One region of the Desulfofundulus sp. JL263-se genome, then DNA from elsewhere that is predicted to be linked to it. Evidence: riboswitches for the same ligand, from Rfam matches in the RefSeq annotation. Region 1 holds a riboswitch; each other region holds the start of a gene.

Region 1 (2,267 bases):
AGTATATTAGCCAGCAGCCTTGACCCGCCGGCAATAGGCTTACCTGCTGAGAGCTTGGCGGCAATTCTTGTTATGAGCTGTGCCATTGCAAATGTAAGTTCACCTTCTACAGCTGTTAACATGATGCTTAGCAGGTTTTCGGGAAGAAACCCCATAGAAATAAGTTTGCGCTGGAATATACGGTACGTGGCTGTAACCGGTTTAATGCTCAGCTTTATTGTCAGTATAATATTTTAAATTTGGGCAGGCCCGGATCTATTAGGATAAGGTGGTGTCCGGTAATGGTAAAATATCGGGAAGTTATTTTGTAGACTTAATTAACTATAGTAAGATTGGTGATAGGGAAGTTGAATATGTTGACAATATAGTAAAACTGTGTTATGTTTTCTTCAAGTTAACTAACTATTTTACAAAAAATATTATAAAAGGAACAGGTGCTTTTACCGGAAGGTAAGGCTTAAAAGGGAAGCCGGTGCAAATCCGGCGCGGTCCCCGCCACTGTGATGGGGAGAGGTTTCACATCAAGTCACTGTTTGGTCCAGCACTCAACGGTTCGCAAAGTATTGTAACGGCGTTGGTTATTTTTTGGGTAATATTCACTTACTTTGAGTAACTAAAAGTATCATTGAGTGCTGGACTGGATGGGAAGACGTGAAATCTCGATGAACCTGAGCCAGGAGACCTGCCTGTTCCGCCAAACTGCCGGCGCCTACGGGTGATGGGGAGGTGGTTGTTTTTATGCCCAGTTAGGGATTGAACCCCCGGCCTTTTTGTAGGCCGGGGTTTTTTGATAGGGGGAGATACCTTGTTAGAGGAAATACCGTGGTTTAAAAAGCAGGTTTCTAGTTGGGGGTTAGAGAAATGTTACCAAGAAAAAATGTTCTTTTAACAGTTGTAGTAATATCAATTTTTTGCTTAGTATTTGCAAATAATGTACAAGCTGCAGATATTAGTAGTTTAACTCAGGAACGAATTGATAAGGCAATAGACTACTTATACGGACAATATAATGAAAATGGAGAGAACATAAGCGAACTGGCGGCGGAAGCCCTGGCGGCAGCCGGGGAAGACCTGGACAGCAGTGGGTGGAGTAAAACGCTAAAAAAACTAATTATCGAAGATGCCAAAAAGATAGATAAAAACAGCAAGGTGGCGACAATTGGCAAGACAATACTGCTGCTGAATACGCTGGGAGATACTTCCGGTGAAAAAGAGAGACTGGCAGGGCTTTTGAAGGATCTGCAGGGGGAAGAAGGAAACTTTGGCGCGACGGTATACGAGCACGTGTGGCCGGTAATGGCGCTATCTGAGATGGGGGCTTTGGACGCAGAGCATCTGGATGTGACAAAAGCAGAAGAATGGCTGCTGGGCCAGCGGCTCAACAACGGTACCGGCGTGTGGGGATATACCTATGGAGGGACAGAATATGAAGATGTGGATGCTACGAGCTGGGCGATAAGAGCGCTGGCGGGTTTTCCGGATGCAATGGAGCAGGGTTCGGACTGCTACCGGGCCATACAGGACGGTTTAGCCTTTTTAAAGAGCAAACAAGGGACAAAAGGAGAAATAAGCAACTGGGACCCGGGAGTATCCACAGCGGAAGCGGTGCTTACCCTGCTGAAACTTGGTATAGACCCGCAGGGAGAGAACTGGACGGTAACGGATGAAGTATACGGTGAAAAAAACCTGATTACCTACCTGCTAAGTGACGAGGCACAAAATGATGACGGCAGCTTTGGGCCATATGCTAACGTGATGGGAACCTTTGCCCCACTCAAGGCGCTGGCAGCGTTCAAAGTGTCAGAATTCAATAATGGAGATTTAAATAGTGAAATAGATACAAAGATTGCCAGTGCTATTTCGTACCTATATAAAAAATTCTGCGAAGACAGAACTAACATAAGTGAACTGGCGGCGGAAGCCCTGGCGGCAGCCGGGGAAGACCTGGACAGCAGTGGGTGGAGTAAAACGCTAAAAAAACTAATTATCGAAGATGCCAAAAAGATAGATAAAAACAGCAAGGTGGCGACAATTGGCAAGACAATACTGCTGCTGAATACGCTGGGAGATACTTCCGGTGAAAAAGAGAGACTGGCAGGGCTTTTGAAGGATCTGCAGGGGGAAGAAGGAAACTTTGGCGCGACGGTATACGAGCACGTGTGGCCGGTAATGGCGCTATCTGAGATGGGGGCTTTGGACGCAGAGCATCTGGATGTGACAAAAGCAGAAGAATGGCTGCTGGGCCAGCGGCTCAACAACGGTACCGG
Region 2 (2,267 bases), 880 kb from region 1:
GAAAGGCATAGGTTTTGGGGCTGACATTAAGCCTAAGAAGGAGCGAAATATCGGGCAGATCCTTAAGCACATCCTTCCGGAGGATCTATTGAAATACGGTCTTATTCCCGAGTTCGTCGGACGCCTGCCGGTTATTGTTACCATTGATGCCCTGGATGAAGAGGCACTGATCAGGATCCTCACTGAACCCAGGAATGCTCTCGTCAAACAATATCAAAAATTATTTGAACTTGATGGTGTAAATCTGGAGTTTCAGCAGGAGGCCCTCGAGGCCATTGCCCGGGAAGCCATGCGCCGCAACACAGGTGCCCGTGGCTTAAGGGCCATTCTGGAAGAAATAATGTTGGACATTATGTATGATATTCCGTCCCGGAATGATATTACCAAGTGTATTATCACCAAAGAAATTATAGAAAAGAAAGAAAAGCCTCTTGTTATCTCCGTTGAACGCAAGAAAAAAGAAGAATCGGCATAAATAAGCCCACGATGAATGTGGGCTTATTTAAACTTTATACTGGACAAATTGGTAAATTTGTGTTAACATTAAGACAGCTAATTAATTTAATAATTTTTTCTACCCAGGTGCCCGTACCGAAAGGTAGGGATAATAGGGAACCAGGTGAGAATCCTGGACGGTCCGGCCACTGTGATTGGGGAGCCTCTTCCTAAAGGCCACTGTCCAGCCCAGCACTCAATGGTATTACTATTATGATATCGGATTACCGTAGGCAAGTTTATTATCTTGCAAGCTACCAAAATACCTTTGAGTGGTGGACCGGGTGGGAAGGCGGAAGAAGGTGATGAACCATAAGTCAGGAGACCTGCCTGGGTAGCGCACTGGTGATGTCCTCCCGTGGAGAGGGGCAGTGTACCATTTTGGTAGGGGATAAATACGCTGTAAAGTGCTAAAAAGCACCCTGACTCTTCGTGGAGAGGGGTGCTTTAAATTTTTAACCCGTACTCTCTTCCTGGCAATGTACTGCCAGGACTCCTTTCTTTATTTTAGTTTTTTATGGGCAATTGAATATGAAGGACAGGTGCCATGATTCGAGAAATCGTGGCTTAAACCTGAACCTTTGTTTTTTTCGCTGTTCGGGAAAGGTTACCCAAAAAGGTGATACTCACTTGGGGCCGCAAAACCTTGAACAGCGAACGGGCCTGTCTAACTTTACCACTAATCCGCAGGGTGTTAGGGGGTGGTTAGATGTGGCCAGATTTAGGTAAAAATCTGTCCCCGGTACATCCGGGGGCTTTTCTTTAGGTAGGTGAGCAAGTTTGATATTGATTTTGGGTGGTATCAGTGAAGGCCGTAAATTGGTTCAACATTTAGTTAAAGAAGGCCAGGAAGTAGGAGTTATTGCTTTAAGTTGTTACGGAAAAGAATTGGCGCGGGAAGACGGGGCCGTTGTGTTTGAGGAAAAAATTCCCGCCGACCCTGGTGAGTGGCTTAAAAACATTAATGTGCGCGCTGTGGTTGATGCCAGGCATTCTTCCGTATTCGACAACTACAATTCTACCAGTGACAATTGGGTTTCTGTTTGCGATATTGCAGGGATACCCTTTTACCGTATTGGGCGTGAAGAAACGGTTTTTACTGAAAATGAACTTATTCATACGGTATATTCCATGGAGGAAGCCGCTGAAAAAGCAGCCCAACTGGGAAAGAACATATTTTTGACAACAGGAAGTCACGGGCTGGAACCATTTCTGCGGCTTAAAGAAAAGCATGGCATACGTTTGGTGGTCAGGGTGTTGCCTGAGCACAGGGTTATTAAAAAATGCCAGGATATGGGTATAAAACCCAAGGATATTGTGGCCATGCAGGGACCTTTTTCCAAACAAGTTAACAAGGTCCTGTTTAAAATGTACCGGGCATCAGTGGTAGTCACCAAGGACAGTGGAAAAGCCGGGGGTACGGATACCAAGTTGTCTGCGGCCCTTTCCTTGAAAATACCGGTAGTCATAATTAAGAGAAAAGCTAATGGACCGGTGTTTAAGTGGCAGGAAGTATTTCGCTTGCTTAGGGAAAATGGGAAAAATGGAGGAAGGTGATTTAATGATTTCCTTTAAGCGAACTATTTTGTTAAGTACTTATATGCTTGTCCTGTTCATGACGGTACCCAGGCCTGCTTTTGCCATGCATATTATGGAGGGGTTTCTCCCTGTGGGCTGGGCGGCATTCTGGGCCCTGGCTACCCTGCCCTTTTTGGTGCTTGGCATTCGCTCTATTACAAATTGGGCAACGTATAATCCCGGCACTAAAATAT
Region 3 (2,267 bases), 600 kb from region 1:
GTACCAGGATGGGGATGCCGCCCCATTGGGTTAGGTCCTGGTGCTTTTCAGCGGTGAGAATTTCCAGCCGCTCCCAGGTAGGCTGCCATACCAGAACCGCCCATCCCGATGCTTCCACGTCTGTGGCTGCGGCAGCAAATTGTTCTTGGAAAGTGAAAAAACCACCAAAATAGTTGTTAATCTGCCGCCACGTTTCAGGGCCGGGCTGCCCGGTACCCCTCGGTGTCATTATGGTCCAAAAAACGCTGTGCAGTATGTGCCCCGAGCCGTAAAAGGCCAGTTCCCTTTCCCAGTGTTTAATCAGGGAAAAATCCCTTTTCCGCCTTGCTTCTGTCAGCTTCAGCTCTGCCTTGTTCAGGCCATCAACATAAGATTTATGGTGGCGGTCATGGTGGACGCGCAGGGCGGTCCCGCTTATTACCGGTTCCAGGGCATTATAGGGATAAGGTAAAGGAGGCAGCTGGTGGCCGCCGGGCGGTACGGATTGAACGGCCCACAAATCACGCATAGTTAAGATTCTCCTTTCAAATTGGAAACCTGTGGTAATTATATTATGGTTTTATCATGGAAAAGTTCCTGATAACTCCTAATAATTAAAGAATCAGGGGGGAATGGCAAGCCGGGGTTTGGATGGTTTTATCCTTGACAATGTTAAAATTAGTTAATAGAATGTGTATTGACAATTTAGTAGCACGCATTTCCAGGTGCCCGTAAGGGATAATAGGGAACCGGGTGAGAATCCCGGGCGGTCCCGCCACTGTAACCGGTAGTCCGCCTCATTACCACCTTCTGTCGTCCTTTAAGGCAAGGCAGTTGGGAAGGGAGGTCAGGGCGCTATTCCGGAAGCCAGGAGACCTGCCTGGAAGTGTTCTTGTGCTGCCACGGGGATATGGCGGCAAGGGAAAAAACGTGGGGATGATGGCAAAGTCCGCATCAATAAGGGTGCGGGCTTTTTATTTTAGAAAATTTTGGAAAAGGAGGGAATTAAATGACTCTATTGGAGAGCGCCAGAGAGGGGAAAATTACACCGGTCATGGAACGGGTGGCCGGGCAGGAGAAAGTTACCCCGGAATTTATAAGACAGGGAATTGCCGAAGGGAAAATAGTCATACCCCGTAACGCCCGGCGCAGCAGCAGTTTTCCTGTAGGTATAGGCGCGGGCCTGCGGACCAAGGTAAGTGCCAGTATAGGATTGTACGGCAAGGACGCCCGGATTGACGTCGAAGTCAAAAAAATTAAGGCCGCGGTAAAGGCGGGAACGGATTCTATCATGGACTTGAGCGTAAGCAGGGATATCGATGCCATGCGTAAAGAAGCGCTGGCGGCCACTCCCACACCCGTGGGGACTTTGCCCCTTTACCAGGCCATAGCCGAGGCCGGTGAAAAATACGGCTCCGCCGTTAAGATGACTGTTGACGAGCTTTTTGAGGTAATTGAGCGCCAGGCCGCCGACGGTGTGGATTTTCTGGCCCTTCACTGTGGTACCACCATGGAAATTGTAGAGCGCGCCAAGAGGGAAGGCCGGATAGATCCCCTGGTGAGTTACGGGGGCTCTCACCTTATAGGCTGGATGATTTATAACCAGAGGGAAAACCCCTTGTATGAGTACTATGACCGGGTGCTGGAGATTGCCCGCAAATATGATGTCACGGTCAGTCTTGCCGACGGCATGAGGCCGGGGTGTCTGTACGATTCCCTGGACGGCGCGCAAGTACACGAGCTGGTAATTTTGGGAGAATTGGTAAGACGTGCCCGGGAGGCCGGGGTCCAGGTAATGGTCAAGGGTCCGGGACATGTACCTTTAAACCAGCTTAAGGCAACCATTACCTTGCAGAAGAGTCTTTGCAAGGGCGCGCCGTATTTTGTCTTCGGCCCCGTGGTAACCGACATAGCGGCCGGTTACGACCACATCAGCGCCGCCATCGGCGGGGCCATAAGTGCCTGGGCGGGAGCTGAATTTATTTGCTATGTTACGGCAGCTGAACACATAGGTCTCCCCGACGCCCGGCAAGTGCACGAAGGGGTGGTGGCGGCCCGCATCGCCGCCCACGCCGCGGATCTGGCCAGGGGCCTTAAGGGGGCTGCAGAATGGGATTTAGAACTGTCCAGGGCCAGAAAAGAGCTCAATTGGGAAAAACAGCTCGCCCTGGCCATAGACCCCCACCGGGCGGGAGAAATAAGAAAGAATCGCAGCGAGGAATCTTCGCCGGCCTGTGCCATGTGCGGTAAATACTGTGCCATGAAAATAGTATCCGAGTACCTGGGGA

What was found. A riboswitch is a leader RNA that binds a small molecule or an ion and turns the genes downstream of it on or off. The one in region 1 is predicted to bind cobalamin.
Region 2: it holds a riboswitch for cobalamin, as region 1 does, so the genes downstream of both, cobK (precorrin-6A reductase) here and ACX4JR_RS01240 (S-layer homology domain-containing protein) in region 1, are expected to answer to the same signal.
Region 3: it holds a riboswitch for cobalamin, as region 1 does, so the genes downstream of both, thiC (phosphomethylpyrimidine synthase ThiC) here and ACX4JR_RS01240 (S-layer homology domain-containing protein) in region 1, are expected to answer to the same signal.

What each region holds. Positions count from the first base shown of each region.
Region 1 is NZ_CM149993.1:236,807-239,073, forward strand. It holds gene ACX4JR_RS01235 (hypothetical protein) at 1-237, shown strand, start outside; cobalamin riboswitch at 416-704, shown strand; gene ACX4JR_RS01240 (S-layer homology domain-containing protein) at 862-2,267, shown strand, end outside.
Region 2 is NZ_CM149993.1:2,460,520-2,462,786, reverse strand. It holds gene clpX (ATP-dependent Clp protease ATP-binding subunit ClpX) at 1-475, shown strand, start outside; cobalamin riboswitch at 564-843, shown strand; gene cobK (precorrin-6A reductase) at 1,276-2,052, shown strand; gene ACX4JR_RS12750 (energy-coupling factor ABC transporter permease) at 2,039-2,267, shown strand, end outside.
Region 3 is NZ_CM149993.1:840,985-843,251, forward strand. It holds gene ACX4JR_RS04305 (superoxide dismutase) at 1-508, opposite strand, end outside; cobalamin riboswitch at 686-877, shown strand; gene thiC (phosphomethylpyrimidine synthase ThiC) at 989-2,267, shown strand, end outside.